Regions from separate parts of the Virgibacillus ihumii genome, predicted to be linked through region 3. Evidence: predicted binding sites of a transcription regulator. Region 3 holds the regulator's gene; each other region holds the start of a gene.
What was found. Region 3 encodes CtsR, which represses protease genes until heat stress. Its sites were predicted from a motif close to ATGGTCAATAAAGGTCAAACA; they were not measured.
Positions count from the first base shown of each region.

Region 1 (5,857 bases), 660 kb from region 3:
CAAGCTGATATTTTTTGGCCATTTCTTCTTCCTGCTCCTTTTTTACATCGGCCATCAGCAAAAAATCAATTTCCTTAAAACTGATCCGCAATACAGTCGACGATTCATTGTTGTTTTCGCTGCCACTATGCGCGTTTAATATCCTTATTTTTACATGAGGGTCAATTTTGATAAGTTCATCTTCTTTCGCAATTGCTACCGGTATTTTATAAAACAATATTTGACTGATATATCTGGCATACGTTTTCGTTGTATACATTTTTCCGGAATCCAGTAATTGCTTCACCTCTACCGATTTCAGGATAAAGGGCAGCCCACCGATATGATCAATATCCGGATGTGTTGCCACCAGCAGGTCGATCTGGTTCACATTATGTTTTTCAAGATAGGCGGCAACCTTTTTTCCAGCATCAGGTGGCCCACCGTCAATCAGAATGTTTTTGCCGGATGGGGTTTGAACTAATATACTGTCACCTTGCCCAACATCAATAAAATGCACATCCATCTTCGGCTGCTCTTCAGCATGTATGTACCCGGCTTGGCCAGTCATTATTAAAAGTATCACGATTGTCCCTGACAAAAATCTCAACATGAACCGGTTCATACCTACCCATCCTTTCTGATAATGTGACAATATAGTTTTTCCGGATGTAGGGATTACTATCCAATTTTGTGATTGATATACGCTTTGTGCGGTTGATGTTTCCCTTGTGCGGTTGATGTTTCCCTTGTGCGGTTGATGTTTCCCTTGTGCGGTTGATGTTTCCCTTGTGCGGTTGATGTTTCCCTTGTGCGGTTGATGTTTCCCTTGTGCGGTTGATGTTTCCCTTGTGCGGTTGATGTTTCCCTTGTGCGGTTGATGTTTCCCTTGTGCGGTTGATGTTTCCCTTGTGCGGTTGATGTTTCCCTTGTGCGGTTGATGTTTCCCTTGTGCGGTTGAACAAAAAGCCGCTAGTGCAGTGCACCAGCGGCTTTTATCCACTCACGGTTATTCACTTTTAGCAACAACAATTTCGCCGTTGTCAACATTCACCTGAACCGAATCAACGGTTTCCTCTTCCAGAATCAGGTCTGTGAGCTGATCCTCAATTTTATCCTGGATGACGCGGCGCAGTGGTCGTGCACCAAAACGGCGGTCGTAGCCAAGACGGACCAGTTCATGTTTTGCCTCATCTGAAATGGTAATATTGATATTGTTTTCTTCAATTGTTTCCTCGAGTTCATTCAGCATCAAATCGACAATTTCCATCAGGTTATCTTCTGACAGTTCGTTGAAGGTGATGATACTGTCAAAACGGTTCAAGAATTCCGGCTTGAAATATGCACTCAAGTTTTCAAGTGTTGAGACGGATTCATGTTCCGCACTGTTGAACCCGACATTGACTTCTTTCACACCGGTTCCTGCGTTACTTGTCATGATAATGACCGTATCTTTAAAGCTAACGGTACGACCATGGGAATCAGTCAATTGACCATCTTCCATGATTTGCAAAAACATATTTTGCACGTCAGGATGTGCCTTTTCAATCTCATCAAGCAGCAGGATTGAATAAGGATTGCGGCGTACCCGCTCAGTTAATTGTCCTGCTTCCTCATGTCCTACATAGCCTGGAGGTGAACCGATAATTTTAGACACCGCGTGTTTTTCCATATACTCACTCATATCAAGTCGGAGCAGGCTATCACGTGAACCGAATAATTCCTCAGAGAGGGCTTTCGTCAGTTCCGTTTTTCCGACACCAGTTGGTCCTATAAACAAGAATGAACCAATTGGACGATATTTCGATTTCAATCCAGCACGGCTGCGGCGGACTGCTTTGGCCACTTTGTTAACCGCTTCGGCCTGTCCAATCACTTTTGTGCCAAGGTTTTCAGCAAGATCTCTCATTTTTTCCTGTTCATCTCGTGCCAGTTTTGTTACAGGAATACCTGTTTTCTCCTCGACGATCAGCTGAATGTCGGAAATATCGACATCAATGACTTGTTCATCATCTTTTGCTTTGTCCAGTTGCTTTTGCAGCTGGATTTCCTGATATCTCAGATTTGCTGCACGTTCATAATCTTCCTGTTCAGCTGCTTGTTCTTTTTCCTTCACGATCTCATCCATTTTTTGCTGAATGGAGTTGGAATCCTTCTCAGCGTTAGCAAGATTCAATCTTGAACCGACTTCATCCATCAGATCAATTGCTTTATCCGGCAAAAAACGATCCTGAATATAGCGCTGTGACAAGGTAACAAACGCATGGATTGCCTCATCGGAATAACGAACCTCATGAAATTTTTCATAGCGATCTTTAATGCCGTTCAAAATTTTCACTGCATCTTCAACGGAAGGTTCCTTGACGATAATTGGCTGAAAACGGCGTTCCAAGGCTGCATCTTTTTCAATTTTACGATATTCCTTCAGTGTTGTTGCACCAATCAATTGCATTTCACCGCGTGCCAGTGCAGGTTTTAAAATGTTCCCGGCATCCATTTGCGAACCTTCTGCAGTACCTGCTCCAACTAAGAGATGAATTTCATCGACAAACAGGATGACATCCTGGCGTTCCTGCAGTTCCTGTACAAGTTGCTTCATTCGCTCTTCAAATTGACCGCGGACACCTGTATTGGCAACAAGTGATGCAACATCCAGCAGATAAATTTCCTTATTCATCAATTTAGCCGGAACATCACCTTCCGTAATCTTTAGTGCCAGCCCTTCCGCAATTGCGGTTTTACCAACACCAGGTTCACCAATCAGCACCGGATTATTCTTATTACGGCGATTCAATGTTTCAACAACACGTTTTACTTCATTGTCACGCCCAATGACCGGATCAATCAGTCCTGCTCGCGCTGCATGGGTTACATTTTTGCCCATTTCATCAAGCAGCCCATTGCCGTTTCCGGTATTCTGCTGTGTTTTCGTACCTGTGAAACTTTGACCATTACCTTGGAAAAATTTATCGGCAAATCCGCCTTGCTGACCATGTCCGGAATTCATTCCGCCATTCATCATCTGACCTTGAATTTCACGAAAACATTTATTACATACATGCATTTGCATCGTTTCATTGTTTATTTGCATAGCTACATTTATTGTTGCTGGTTGAATACCACAATTTTGACATTTCATGTGTCATTCCTCCTAGTAAATAAATTATCAAGGTTTGACTTTGACTATCTTTGACCTTTGATTATTATTATACTCTGACCTTATTTGACTTTCAAGTGATTTGGTCAAATTTTTTTGATTAATTTTTTGACCAAAATAAACAACGGCGCCCCACCGTCATAACGCGTTATAGTTATTGTTATCACGGCTTTTTTCATCTATAATAGTTTACACAATTATATAGGACATTTTGCCCGTTTATAATAAATTTTTCCGAAATCAGCATTTTATAAACATAACTATTGATCAAACATATTAGGGGGAGATTGGATGGATGAATCCAGATTAAATCGCAGAAGGCATAAACGTAAATCATGGAAGAGACCTGTCCTGCTAATTATTCTTTTACTATTATTACTGGTTGCTGTGATTGTCATTTATGCCGCTTATCAAGGTTTTCAGGCTGCGGAAGAAGCATATAATGGTTTGGATCGCCCCGGTGAAAAATCAGCATTGCGAAATGAGCCTGTCACCATCGGCGAAGATCCCATCTCCCTATTATTAATCGGCGTGGAGACATACGCAACAGATGGTCAAAACGGCCGTGCCGATACATTGGTCGTTGTTACACTGAATCCTGAGACTAACAAGATGACAATGACATCGGTTCCCCGTGATACACGGGTAAATCTATCAGCCGAAGCAGTTGGCCAGTATGCCGGATTTCATAAAATCAACGCTGCCTATACGTATGGTTCCATCACCGGGTATGGTGGTAATAAACTGACGGTCGAAGCAGTTGAAGATACGCTTCAAATACCGATTGACGAATACATTGCAGTTAACTTTAAAGGATTCCGCAACATCGTAAACGCCCTTGGCGGGGTCACCCTTAATATTAAGAAAGGTTTTTGGGAGAAAAATATTTTTAACAATAACAAACGAATCTATTTTGAAGAAGGAAAAACAACGTTGAATGGCGAAGAAGCGCTTGCATTTGTACGGATGCGTAAGCGAGATGTCAACACTGTTTATTCACGGGATGAACGGCAGCGGCAGTTTATTCAGGCTGCGGTGGACAAAGCAATATCTGTCAGAACCTTATTCAATCTTGGAGAGATTTCAAATATCCTTGGCAAAAATGTCGAGACCAGTCTCAGACCAATGGAGATTTTTAAACTGATGCGAACTTATGCGTCACTAGATTCGTCACAAATTCAAACCATTGAAGTCGAAGGGTCCGACCAGCGTGTAGGTGGATCGGTATATTTTATTCCATCTGAAGAGGGATTAAATCAGGCAACGGGTAAATTGAGGGAATCGCTTGGTATATCAAAATAACAAAAAACCCAAGCACAGCTGCCAGCTGTACTTGGGTTTTTCACCTATATCATCTCTACTGTTTCGCTTTCTCCTTTTGTCGTAACTCTACACGCCTGATCTTTCCGGAAGTCGTTTTTGGCAGTTCGTCAATAAACGCTATTTCTCTCGGATATTTATACGGCGCTGTTGATTGCTTCACATGATCCTGAAGTGTTTTGACCAGTTCGTCATTGCCGTCAACACCCGGACGCAATACAACGAATGCCTTCACAATATTCCCGCGAATTTCATGCGGACTTGCGACAACCGCACATTCCTGAACAGACGGATGTTTGACGAGGGCATCCTCTACCTCAAATGGGCCAATCGTATAGCCGGAACTGATAATGATATCATCACTGCGGCCTTCAAACCAGAAATATCCTTCTTCATCTTTGGATGCCTGGTCACCGGTAATATAATAATCACCGCGTCTTGACATGCTTGTACGCTCTGAATCTTTGTAGTACTCACGGAACAATGCCGGACAATCCAGCTTCACTGCAATGTCACCAACTTCACCGGCAGGCAAGGGATCACCGTTTTCGTCAACGACCTCAACATCGTTGCCCGGAGTCGGTTTCCCCATTGCGCCTGGTATTACCTTCGTATCTTTCATAAAACCGAGCAATAACGTATTCTCGGTTTGACCATAGCCGTCACGAACGGTTACATCAAAGTATTTCTGGAATGTATCAATCACTTCCCTGTTCAGCGGTTCACCTGCCGAAACTGCGCTGTGCAGCGCCGGGAGCTGATAATCATCGAGATTGTCCACTTTAGCCATCAGCCGGTATTCCGTTGGCGTACAACATAATACATTGATGTCCTCGTCCTGCAGCAATCCCAAATATGTCTTCGGATCAAATTTACCATTATAAACAAAACCGGTTGCACCCGCACCTAATACGGACAGGAACGGACTCCAGATCCACTTTTGCCAGCCTGGCCCTGCAGTCGCCCAGACTTTATCTCCTTCATTAATCGAAAGCCAGTTTGCCGAGGCGGTTTTCAGATGTGCATAGCCCCAGCCATGTGTATGTACTACGCCTTTTGGATTTCCCGTTGTTCCGGACGTATACGGTAAAAATGCGATGTCATCGCTTTTTGTATCAGCCATTTCCAGCTCGTCCGATGCATTTTCTTTCAAATCATCAAGACTGTGCCAACCATCGACCTGTTTTCCGACTGAAAATAACGTTAGATCATCATATTCTTTTATATCTTTATACTGATCAACGAAAGGATAGTAGCTGACAACACCGCTGACTTCCCCGTGGCTAACACGGTATTGCAGGTCTTTTGTTTTCAGCATTTCTGAGCTTGGAATAATAATTATTCCGGTCTTCAGCGCTGCCAGATATGTTTCATATGCTCCAATCAACCGGGGGATCATAA
Region 1 is NZ_CACVAN010000001.1:3,498,280-3,504,136, reverse strand. It holds gene HUX68_RS17225 (ComEC/Rec2 family competence protein) at 1-982, opposite strand, end outside; gene HUX68_RS17220 (ATP-dependent Clp protease ATP-binding subunit) at 989-3,118, opposite strand; gene HUX68_RS17215 (LCP family protein) at 3,428-4,438, shown strand; gene mbcS (acyl-CoA synthetase MbcS) at 4,494-5,857, opposite strand, start outside.
Region 1: the regulator CtsR is predicted to act here: its motif matches at 3,156-3,176, upstream of HUX68_RS17220 (ATP-dependent Clp protease ATP-binding subunit).

Region 2 (5,857 bases), 1.3 Mb from region 3:
ATGAGCGATCAGTTAACTTTATTTGAAGAATACGACCCTTTCACGGGGAAGAAAAATAAAAAGAAATAAGGGATTCTTTTAGAATCAGCGAGTGAGTGTGGTGCAAAAGGGAAAACCATTCAGTGGGCCTTTTAGGCCGAGGCCGGTAATAGAGGCTTTCAGCCGCAGAGCAAACCACCAGTTCACACTGGTGGTTTTGATTTTTTTGTCTTGTCCAAAGGTGTCGAACTCAAACTGATTTCATGCAAAAAGAAAGCAGATATTTTCGCATCGAAGACTTTGGGTTTAAAGATTGGCGATAAGCCAAGATTTTTAATATAATAGTAATGATGGTGAATAATCCCTCTTCAATGAGAGGTGAAACAGGAATGCAGCGTGTAACGAATTGCATATTAATAAATAATAATCATATTTTACTGTTAAAAAAACCGCGTCGGGGCTGGTATGCAATACCCGGCGGCAAGATGGAACAGGGTGAATCAATTAAAGGGTCGGTGATCAGAGAATTTTGGGAAGAAACTGATTTAAGACTGAAAAACCCTGAACTTGCCAGTGTATTTACCTTTACAGTATACAATGATATTGCATTGGTTCAGGAATGGATGATGTTTACGTTTGTATGCAGGGAATTCTCCGGTGAATTGACCGATTATTGCAATGAAGGAGAGCTGGAATGGATTCCATTTGAAGAAATCGGCAACATTCCAATGGCGGAAGGAGACCGGAAAATATTCCACCATGTATTATCATCTGATGAATTGCTGTACGGGTCATTTGTTTATACGGAGAACTATGATCTGATTGAGTATCATTTGGACCAGTAGTTTTAGGGAGGGGGAAACATGATGGCAGCAAGTGAACAGGAAACAAAATTGGTCGTTATAACAGGAATGTCCGGTGCTGGAAAAACGGTTGCAGTACAGAGTTTTGAGGATTTGGGGTATTACTGTGTTGATAATCTTCCCCCGGCATTACTTCCCAAGTTTCTGGAATTAATGCGCGATTCAACCAATAATATCCACAAAGTGGCGTTAGTGATGGATCTGCGCGGCCGCGAGTTTTTTGATTCATTGTTCGAAGCGCTTGACATTTTGGGTGAAGAAAGCTGGCTTCATGAACATATTTTGTTTCTGGATGCGAAGGATGAAGCACTTGTTACAAGATATAAAGAAACAAGACGCGCACATCCACTTGCGGTGGGCGGTCTGCCGCTCAATGGGATTCAGCAGGAGCGTCATATTCTAGATGAACTAAGGGGACGTGCGCAGCGGATTATCGATACGACTAATTTGAAGCCGAGGGAACTGCGGGATAAAATCCTCAAGGCATATACAGAAGACAAGCAGGAAATTTTCTCTGTTCATACCGTTTCATTTGGATTTAAGTACGGCATACCGATTGATGCCGATCTTGTATTTGATGTGCGTTTTTTACCAAATCCACATTATGTGCCGCATATGCAGCCTTTGACCGGGCTGAATCCAGAGGTGTCCTCTTATGTGTTTAAATGGTCTGACACCCAGAAGTTTAACGAGAAGGTTCTAGATATGCTTCAGTTTATGCTGCCGCAATATAAAAAAGAAGGTAAATCACAACTGGTAGTGGCAATCGGCTGTACGGGCGGTCAACACCGGTCAGTCGCACTTGCTGAATATTTTGCCAAGCAGCTGTCGGCAAACTACATTACCCATGTAACACATCGTGATATTGACAAAAGAAAGGGACATTTATAATGCAGAACAACGGTAAACCCAGGGTTGTCGTAATCGGTGGGGGTACAGGCATGCCAGTACTGCTAAGGGGATTGAAAAATTTACCGATTCATCTTACTGCACTTGTGACAGTGGCAGATGATGGCGGAAGTACCGGCAGGCTCCGCAATGAAATGGCAATTCCGGCACCTGGTGATATTCGTAATGTGATTGCTGCTTTATCAGATGCTGAACCAATGCTCCTGGAACTTTTTCAACATCGGTTTGCCTCAGGAAATGGTTTGTCCGGCCATTCAATGGGAAATTTATTGCTGGCTGCGATGACATCAGTTACCGGTGACTTTTATAACGGAATAAAGGAAATTTCCCGGGTATTGAATGTGAAGGGTAAAATTTATCCTATTTCCAACGAAAATATGTCCCTGCATGCAGAAATGGCAGACGGCTCGATTATTTCCGGTGAGTCAAAAATTCCGTTAGCCAATAAACGGATTGAGCGTGTATTTTTAAGCCCTCAGCCTGTGCAGCCGTTTCCGAATGCGTTGAAAGCAATCAGAAATGCGGATTTGGTTGTAATCGCACCTGGCAGCTTATACACAAGTATTTTGTCAAATTTGATTATACCGCAAGTAGATCAGGCACTGCAGCGTACAAATGGAAAAGTAGTATATGTCTGTAATGTCATGACCCAAGCGGGGGAGACAACCGACTATACAGCATCAGACCATGTGCAGGCGATCTGTAACCACATAGGTAATGAAGCGGTTGACTCGATTATTGTGCATAATGAACCAATTAATAAAAGTGTCCGGGATGTGTATGCAGAGGAAAATGCTGAACCGGTTGTCTATGATACAGACCGGTTATTGGAGATGGGGCTCCAGATTATTGAAGGAGACATCATCAATCATTCCAAATCGACACTCAGGCATGATACACATAAAATAGCAAAACTGCTTTATTCGATTATTGAGCAATAATGGTTTGACAGAAGGGGGTGGCAACTTGTCATTTGCATCGGAAATAAAAAAAGAACTTACCGGGATCGAAACGGATACTTGCTGTCAATACGCGGAACTGTCAGCACTTATTCGAATGAATGGCGTAATATCTATGTCACAGCGAAAATACACATTGGATGTACAAACGGAAAATGCTGCGATTGCCCGCCGCATTTATACATTAATCAAGAATCTGTATGATTTGCCAGTTGAATTACTTGTTCGAAAAAAAATGAAGCTGAAGAAAAATAATGTGTACATCGTACGTATAAAAGAAGGTGTAGAAAACCTTTTGACAAAGCTGGAAATTTTGCAGCAGCCGCACACGTTTGTACGGACGATTTCCAAACAGTATTTGAAAAAATCGTGTTGTCAAAAATCTTACCTGCGGGGAGCGTTTCTGGCAGGAGGCTCCATTAATAATCCGGAGACATCGTCCTATCATCTGGAAATTTTTAATGCATATGAGGAACATAATAATGCTTTGTGTAATCTATTGAACAAGTTTGATCTGCGTGCACGAAAACTGGAACGGAAAAAAGGCTATATCACATATTTGAAGGAAGCGGAGAAAATTACGGAGTTTCTGAGCATCATTGGTGCACATAACGCGTTATTTAAATTTGAGGATGTACGGATTGTTCGTGACATGCGGAATTCTGTAAACCGGCTGGTAAATTGTGAGACAGCAAATTTGAACAAAACAATTGGAGCGGCATTCCGGCAAATTGAGAATATTAAGCTGATTGAGCGGACTGTCGGACTTGAAGCATTACCGGAAAAACTGCAGGAAATTGCTGAGTTGCGTGTTAAACATCAGGATGTTTCCCTGAAGGAACTCGGTGAACTTGTATCCACCGGAAAAATATCCAAGTCGGGTGTCAATCACCGTCTGAAAAAGATAGATGAATTTGCCGATAAAATCCAATTTGACACAAAATCTTTGAAATACAAATAGGCTGGCGTATTACGAAAAATTTTTCTTTAGCAGTTAAAAAAGTATAAATACTTTCTTACTGCATAAGTGCAACTAAGGTCGTCATCTAAAGGCTTGGTGACAATCAAGTTTTCTAATGATATACTAGCGTTAATTAAATTCGAATTCATTATTATATGATAAAAGGCTACCATTATATTATATTTGGATGGCAGCCGGATTTTTAATATAATCTGTAAACGATTTCAGCAAGAAAGGATGAGGAGATTGATTGAGAAATCAGTTAAAGTTGAACTGGAAAGTGGGCTTCAGGCAAGACCGGCAGCAATGTTTGTACAGGAAGCAAACAAATTTGCATCACATATATTTCTCGAAAAGGATGGAAAACGTGTCAATGCCAAAAGCATTATGGGGTTGATGAGTTTGGCGGTAACTACTGGCGAAACAATTACACTAATGGCGGAAGGTTCCGATGAAGAACGAGCACTCGACAGCTTAACTGAATTTTGTGTGAATGATTAAAAATGTCTCTGACGTGAAGAGGCATTTTTATTTTGGTTTCAGATCATTATATGTAACGGGAGAGGATCGAATTTATCGACAGAAAGATTGGATATATTGATGGTACAGTGGCCCACAGAAGAAAATTATCGCTGTACATTAAAAAGGCTATCCCAAAACGGAATAGCCTCTGAAACATAACATTATTTCTTTTCTTTATTGTTGGTCAGGATTTTATCAATCAAGCCGTATTCCACTGATTTTTCGGCAGTCATGAAATTATCCCGGTCTGTATCACGGTCGATTACTTCCATTGGCTGACCGGTGCGCTCAGATAGAATCTGGTTGATTTTTTCACGCATTTGAATGATACGTTTTGCATGGATTTCAATATCTGTTGCTTGGCCTTGTGTACCGCCTAATGGCTGGTGAATCATTACTTCACTGTTTGGCAGTGCATATCGTTTTCCTTTTTCACCGGCGGCAAGCAGGAATGCCCCCATTGATGCTGCCATACCTGTGCAAATGGTTGATACGTCAGGTTCAATGAATTGCATCGTGTCGTAAATTGCCATACCGGCTGTAATCGAGCCACCCGGAGAGTTGATGTACAGGGAAATATCCTTATCAGGATCTTCTGCTGCCAGGAAAAGCAATTGTGCAACAATGGAATTGGAAACATTGTCATCGATACCGCTGCCCAGCATAATAATGCGGTCTTTTAATAGACGTGAGTAAATATCATATGCGCGTTCTCCACGGTTTGTCTGTTCAATGACTGTAGGTATTAAATTCATAACGTAGGGTCCTCCTTATTTCATCTTAAAATAATCCAGTTATTTTTTGGATAGTTTCATCATAACTAATAGGTCAAAAAAGGTCAAACAAAAACGTTCAACAAATTCCGCACAAAAATCACATTCTCCATCATTCCCTTTCCGTGATAATATAAACCTGCTGTCAAACAAGTTTATACGTATTTGTCGGACGGCCCTGTTTACCGTATTGTGAAATGATTTCGACTTCCCCCTGGTTTTCAAGATAGTATAAATACCGGTGGACTGTCTGGTAGGCAATGGGCAATGCCTGTTGAATTTCCTTAATCGATGACGGAGCATCCTGATGTACAAGATAATTTTTAATCGAGTTCAAGGTAGTTTTCCGTATACCTTTTTCAACAAAAACATTCTCTTTTTCGGCTGTCAGCCTGGCGATTTTTAAATTAATGCGGATCCGTGAAATAAGATCAGGTGCTTTAATTGGTTTGAGGGCAAAGTCGGTGGCCCCCGCCTGCAAAAATGTGTTGGCAATTTCCTGTCGTTCATCAACTGTTAAAATAATGATTGGCGTATTTTCGTCAATGTTGCGCAGTTCTTTCGTTGCTTTTAATCCATCCCAATCCGGCATATGATAGTCAAGCAGAACAAGGTCAGGCTGCATCTTTTCGAATAATTCCGCCCCCTCTTTTCCGGTGCTTCCTTCGACGACGTCCCAGTCAGCCGATTTGCAAATCTCTGTGAGTGTGAAGCGAATGTCTTCATTATCATCAACTATTAATATGGTAATACTCATCGGTATTTTCACCTGCTTTACTGATAGGTAATTTAATATTCAGTTGTGTATGGTTTCCAGGAATACTTTTGATGTCAATTGTGCCATGATGGTTTTCTATGACGCGTTTCACAAATGAAAGTCCCAATCCGGAT
Region 2 is NZ_CACVAN010000001.1:1,492,160-1,498,016, reverse strand. It holds gene tnpA (IS200/IS605 family transposase) at 1-69, shown strand, start outside; gene HUX68_RS07525 (8-oxo-dGTP diphosphatase) at 369-824, shown strand; gene rapZ (RNase adapter RapZ) at 846-1,733, shown strand; gene HUX68_RS07515 (gluconeogenesis factor YvcK family protein) at 1,733-2,692, shown strand; gene whiA (DNA-binding protein WhiA) at 2,718-3,671, shown strand; gene HUX68_RS07505 (HPr family phosphocarrier protein) at 3,918-4,172, shown strand; gene clpP (ATP-dependent Clp endopeptidase proteolytic subunit ClpP) at 4,355-4,948, opposite strand; gene HUX68_RS07495 (response regulator) at 5,112-5,723, opposite strand; gene HUX68_RS07490 (HAMP domain-containing sensor histidine kinase) at 5,698-5,857, opposite strand, start outside.
Region 2: the regulator CtsR is predicted to act here: its motif matches at 5,018-5,038, upstream of clpP (ATP-dependent Clp endopeptidase proteolytic subunit ClpP).

Region 3 (5,857 bases):
GTTTCCTGCCCCTGTTTTTCCTTCCACTGGTTTTTCGTTTCCTCAACTTCTTCACGCAGCCGCTGTTCGGAATCTCTCAACGATGCCGCCTTTTCAAATTCCTGACTTTGAACGGCTGAATCTTTTTCCTTTCTGACCTCTTCCAGCTTTTCTTCCAGTTCCTTCAGATTTGGCGGAATAGTGTACGAACGCAAACGAACTTTGGACCCCGCTTCATCGATTAAATCAATTGCCTTATCCGGCAAAAAACGATCCGTAATATACCGGTCAGATAAATTCGCAGCTGCTTCAACCGCGTCATCTGTAATCGTTACTCGATGATGTGCCTCGTAACGATCACGCAGTCCCTTCAGAATCTGAATCGTTTCATCAAGTGACGGTTCATCCACCTGGATCGGCTGAAAACGACGTTCCAATGCAGCATCTTTTTCGATATATTTACGATATTCATCGAGTGTGGTTGCACCGATACACTGCAGTTCACCGCGGGACAATGCCGGTTTCAGAATATTGGAGGCATCGATTGCTCCTTCTGCACCGCCAGCTCCAATCAGTGTATGCAGCTCATCAATAAACAGAATAATATTTCCTGCCTGGCGGATTTCCTCCATTACTTTTTTCAGGCGGTCCTCAAACTCACCACGGTATTTTGTACCGGCAACAACCGTACCCATGTCAAGGGTCATCACGCGTTTATCACGTAAAATTTCCGGAATTTCATTATTGACAATCTGCTGGGCTAAACCTTCAGCCACTGCCGTTTTACCGACACCAGGTTCCCCAATCAGTACCGGGTTATTTTTCGTACGGCGGCTTAGCACCTGAATAACGCGTTCGATTTCCTTACTGCGGCCAATAACCGGATCGATATTTCCTTCCTTTGCACTTACCGTTAAATCCCTGGCAAGAGAGTCCAATGTAGGTGTATTCGCATTTGATGTCTGTGCTGCACGGCCCTGGCGACCTGCTTGTGACTCATTACTTCCCAACAGCTGCAGCACCTGCTGACGCGCTTTATTCAGGCTGACACCAAGGTTATTCAACACCCTTGCTGCTACACCCTCTCCTTCACGGATTAATCCAAGCAAAATATGTTCTGTTCCGACATATGAGTGACCGAGCTTGCGGGCCTCATCCTGTGACAGTTCCACTACTTTTTTGGCACGTGGTGTATAATGAATCGTCTGCATCGGCTGTTTCCCCACACCAATGAGTTTTTCCACTTCCTCCTGAATCTTGGAAACTTCCAGCCCTAATGATTGCAGGGCCTTTGCAGCAATTCCGTCTCCTTCCCGCACCAAGCCAAGTAACACATGCTCCGTACCGATATTGTTGTGACCCAGTCGAACTGCCTCCTCCTGGGATAACGCCAATACTTTTTGCGCTCGTTCCGTAAATCGTCCAAACATCATATCCAATTTCCTCCAATCTATTTCTCTAACTGCAATCTCTCACGAATAAGCGATGCCCGTAATACATCACGCTCATTCGGTGATAACGTTTTTCCCGCATATTGCTGTAAAAAGCCTGGCTGCGTTAATACCATTAACTCATTAAGTATATTATGTGAAACATTGTTGATGATTCCCATGTCAATTCCCAAACGTACATTTGATAAACATCTGGCAGCTTCCTTCGATTCTATAATTCGACTGTACTCCAGAACACCGTACGAGCGAAAAATTCTGTCTTCCAGGTTGGTCCCTGAGCGCCTCATAATCTGCTGACGCGCTTTCCGCTCATGCTCAATTAATTGGTGAACGACACTTTGTAAATCTTCAACGATATCTTCCTCTGATTTACCAAGGGTAATCTGGTTGGAAATCTGAAAAATGTTTCCTACCGCTTCACTGCCTTCCCCATAAATTCCCCGAACAACCAGACCTAGCTGATTGATTGCGGGAATCATCTGGTTAATTTGCCGGGTTAACGCAAGCGCCGGCAAATGCATCATGACCGACGCACGCATTCCGGTACCCACATTGGTCGGACAGCTTGTTAAATATCCCCTCGTTTCATCAAATGCAAAATCTATTTTTTCCTCCAGCCAGTCATCAAACTCGAATGCTTTTTTCAGTGCCTTATTCAATTGAAGACCCGGAAAATAAAGTTGAACACGCATATGGTCTTCTTCATTAATCATGACCGATACCTGCTCATTTTTCGAAATAAGAACAGCAGATGTGCCGTCATGTTCCGCCAGGTGCGGACTGATCAGATGCTTTTCAACCAATACACGTTTTTGCACAGCAGTCAGATTTTTTAACGGAATAAATTCAAAGTCCTCGTAATCCTGAAATGACTGGTGTGCATAATGCTCCTGCATATACGTACCGATTTGGTGAAGATCGTCTTCTTTTGCCAAAATCGGGTATGCATACGATGCAAAATTGCGAGCGAGTCTGATTCTGCTGCTCAGTACGATATCACTGTCCGGCCCTTCCTCACGCATCCACGGGCTAATTGCCTCATTCATAAATTGTTGTAGGGTCATGAATTTTCACCCCGCTTTTGATTCTCCAATTCTCTGATCCTATCCCGGACTTTTGCCGCTTCCTCAAACGCTTCATCCTTTATCAAGCGCTGCAATTCTTCCTTATGGGCTTCGATTTGTTTTTTCGTATACAAATCGCCGCCTTTTCGCTGGGGCACTTTTCCATTGTGCCGTGTATTTCCACTGTGAACTCGTCGGAAAATAGGATCCAGCCGATCCGAAAACGCATGATAACATTCCGCACATCCGAATTTACCGACTTGTTTAAATTCCGTAAAGGTCATGCCACACTGCGAGCACTGCAAATCCTCTTTTTGTTTATAGGGAGTGTTTTGCGGACTTTCCATTGATGGCGCATCAAAATTAAATAGGCCCGCCAATAAATTATGAAGTGAATATTCATCATCCGGATACGTCATATATCCTTTTTCCTGTGCACACTTTTCACATACATGAACTTCCGTTTTATTGCCGTTTATCACTTGTGTAAAGTGAAGTGTGGCTGTACGATTGTGGCACTCCTGGCATTCCATACATCCTCCCCCTTTACTCTTCTTTGTTTAAATATTTCAGCGTAGACAGCATCGCGGTCATCACCCGCGCACGTACTTCATCACGCAATGGCAATTGAAACGCCAATGTTTTTCTGTCAATCACACTTAACATTATTTTTGCCTCACGTGCTGTAATCAGCTGCTCCTCCATTAAGCGTTCCAGTACATCCAAAGCGGCATGCTGTGTAACGGTTGGATTGATCATTTCAATGATATCGTCGATTAATTCAGCTTTATCCTGATGCTTGATTCGGATAATACGGATATACCCGCCGCCACCTCGTTTACTTTCCACTATATACCCTTTTTCCACTGTGAAGCGAGTATTAATCACATAATTTATTTGTGATGGCACACATTGAAACTGGTCTGCTATTTCACTTCGCTTTATTTCGATTGATTCCTGCCTGGCAGCTTCCAAAATTTGTTTTAAATGCTGTTCAATGATGTCTGAGATGTTATTCATTTGCCCTCCTCCTCTTAAGCGCTCATCTGTAAATTTACAACCTGTTGATTTTGACTTTGACTATCTTTGACTATGTAATCATTATACTGTAAAAAATCGGCAATGAAAAGCACTTCGTTCTATATATATTTTAGACAAAATTTAATTGAATGAAACATGGAATCATTATTACGTTCGGTTTACATTGTGAATGCCGGCCATCCGTTGATTATCCAAATTTGTAAACAAAGACCCTGCGTAATATCACGCAAGGTCTTTCTCATTTTCGTTCTGTAATATTTTTAACATGCTCCAGCTTCGATATCTCAGCAAACAGACGCATACGGTCCAATTTCGAATCATGATTAATTTTTATAAAAATATTTTGCAGAGCTATATCTTCCTTTTCAATTTCCACTTGTTTTATACTTAACTGAAATGACTCAAATATAGCGATCACCTTTTCTATTTTCAAATCGGAAAAAGCAACAATTTCAATCAGATCGGAAGAACGACTCTTCGAAAACATTTTTTCAATATTATTTAAAAAGACGAGACTCAGTAATATAACGAATGTCGTAAATACTGCAGGTGCATACATCCCTGCCCCAACCACAAGACCTAAACCAGCAACTGCCCATATGGACGCAGCAGTTGTCAATCCGCGGATAGTCATGCCATTCACAATAATCGTACCCGCTCCAAGAAATCCAATACCACTGATAACATACGAGGGAATACGCGCCGGATCAAACCGGATATTATCATACTCATCAATAAATGCCTCAAAACCATATAGAGACAAAAGCATCATCAAACATGAGCCCACACCTACCAATATATGCGTACGAAATCCGGCAGAATGTCTTTTCAATTCCCTTTCAAAGCCAATCAATCCGGATAGGACGAGAGCTATTAATACCCGAATCATTATCGTTAAAAAGTGCTCACCGAATAATTGATCAATCATATCAGCCATTCATTTTATCTCCCCTTGCATTATAACAATGTATATTATTTATATCCTATTTTAATTATCGTTGTTTGTAAAATATATGCATTTCAATACAAAAAAATCCGGAATACAATATTGTATTCCGGATTTTTTTATTTGCCTGGCGGCGTCCTACTCTTGCAGGGGCAAAGCCCCAACTACCATCGGCGCTGGAGAGCTTAACTGCTGTGTTCGGCATGGGAACAGGTGTGACCTCTCCGCTATTGCTACCAGACCTTCGGGCTGGAACCATGACATCTTTCGTCACGATGTTCTCCCTCATTTTTCAAGACAAGATATATTATAGGCATTTTCGATAAAAAATGCAAGAGCTATTCAGGAATTTATACCCTGAAAACTGAATAAGCGTATATGCAACGCACCATCAAAAGCTGTTTAGTTAAGTCCTCGATCGATTAGTATCCGTCAGCTCCACGTGTCACCACGCTTCCACCTCGGACCTATCTACCTCATCGTCTCTGAGGGATCTTACTCACTCGAAGTGATGGGAAGTTTCATCTTGAGGGGGGCTTCATGCTTAGATGCTTTCAGCACTTATCCTTGCCACACGTAGCTACCCAGCTGTGCTCCTGGCGGAACAACTGGTACACCAGCGGTGTGTCCATCCCGGTCCTCTCGTACTAAGGACAGCTCCTCGCAAACTTCCAACGCCCACGACGGATAGGGACCGAACTGTCTCACGACGTTCTGAACCCAGCTCGCGTACCGCTTTAATGGGCGAACAGCCCAACCCGTGGGACCGACTACAGCCCCAGGATGCGATGAGCCGACATCGAGGTGCCAAACCTCCCCGTCGATGTGAACTCTTGGGGGAGATAAGCCTGTTATCCCCGGGGTAGCTTTTATCCGTTGAGCGATGGCCCTTCCATGCGGAACCACCGGATCACTAAGCCCGACTTTCGTCCCTGCTCGACTTGTAGGTCTCGCAGTCAAGCTCCCTTCTGCCTTTACACTCATGCGAATGATTTCCAACCATTCTGAGGGAACCTTTGGGCGCCTCCGTTACCTTTTGGGAGGCGACCGCCCCAGTCAAACTGCCCGCCTGACACTGTCTCCGGACCGGATTACGGCCCTGGGTTAGAAGGTCCGTACAGCCAGGGTGGTATCCCACGGGTGCCTCCACCGAAGCTGGCGCTCCGGGTTCAATGGCTCCCACCTATCCTGTACAAGCTGTACCAACATTCAATATCAGGCTACAGTAAAGCTCCACGGGGTCTTTCCGTCCTGTCGCGGGTAATGTGCATCTTCACACATCGTATAATTTCACCGGGTCTCTCGTTGAGACAGTGCCCAAGTCGTTGCACCTTTCGTGCGGGTCGGAACTTACCCGACAAGGAATTTCGCTACCT
Region 3 is NZ_CACVAN010000001.1:2,840,902-2,846,758, reverse strand. It holds gene clpC (ATP-dependent protease ATP-binding subunit ClpC) at 1-1,412, opposite strand, end outside; gene mcsB (protein-arginine kinase McsB) at 1,430-2,494, opposite strand; gene mcsA (protein-arginine kinase activator protein McsA) at 2,491-3,027, opposite strand; gene HUX68_RS13805 (CtsR family transcriptional regulator) at 3,041-3,514, opposite strand; gene HUX68_RS13800 (MgtC/SapB family protein) at 3,774-4,472, opposite strand; rRNA gene rrf (5S ribosomal RNA) at 4,607-4,722, opposite strand; rRNA gene HUX68_RS13790 (23S ribosomal RNA) at 4,884-5,857, opposite strand, start outside.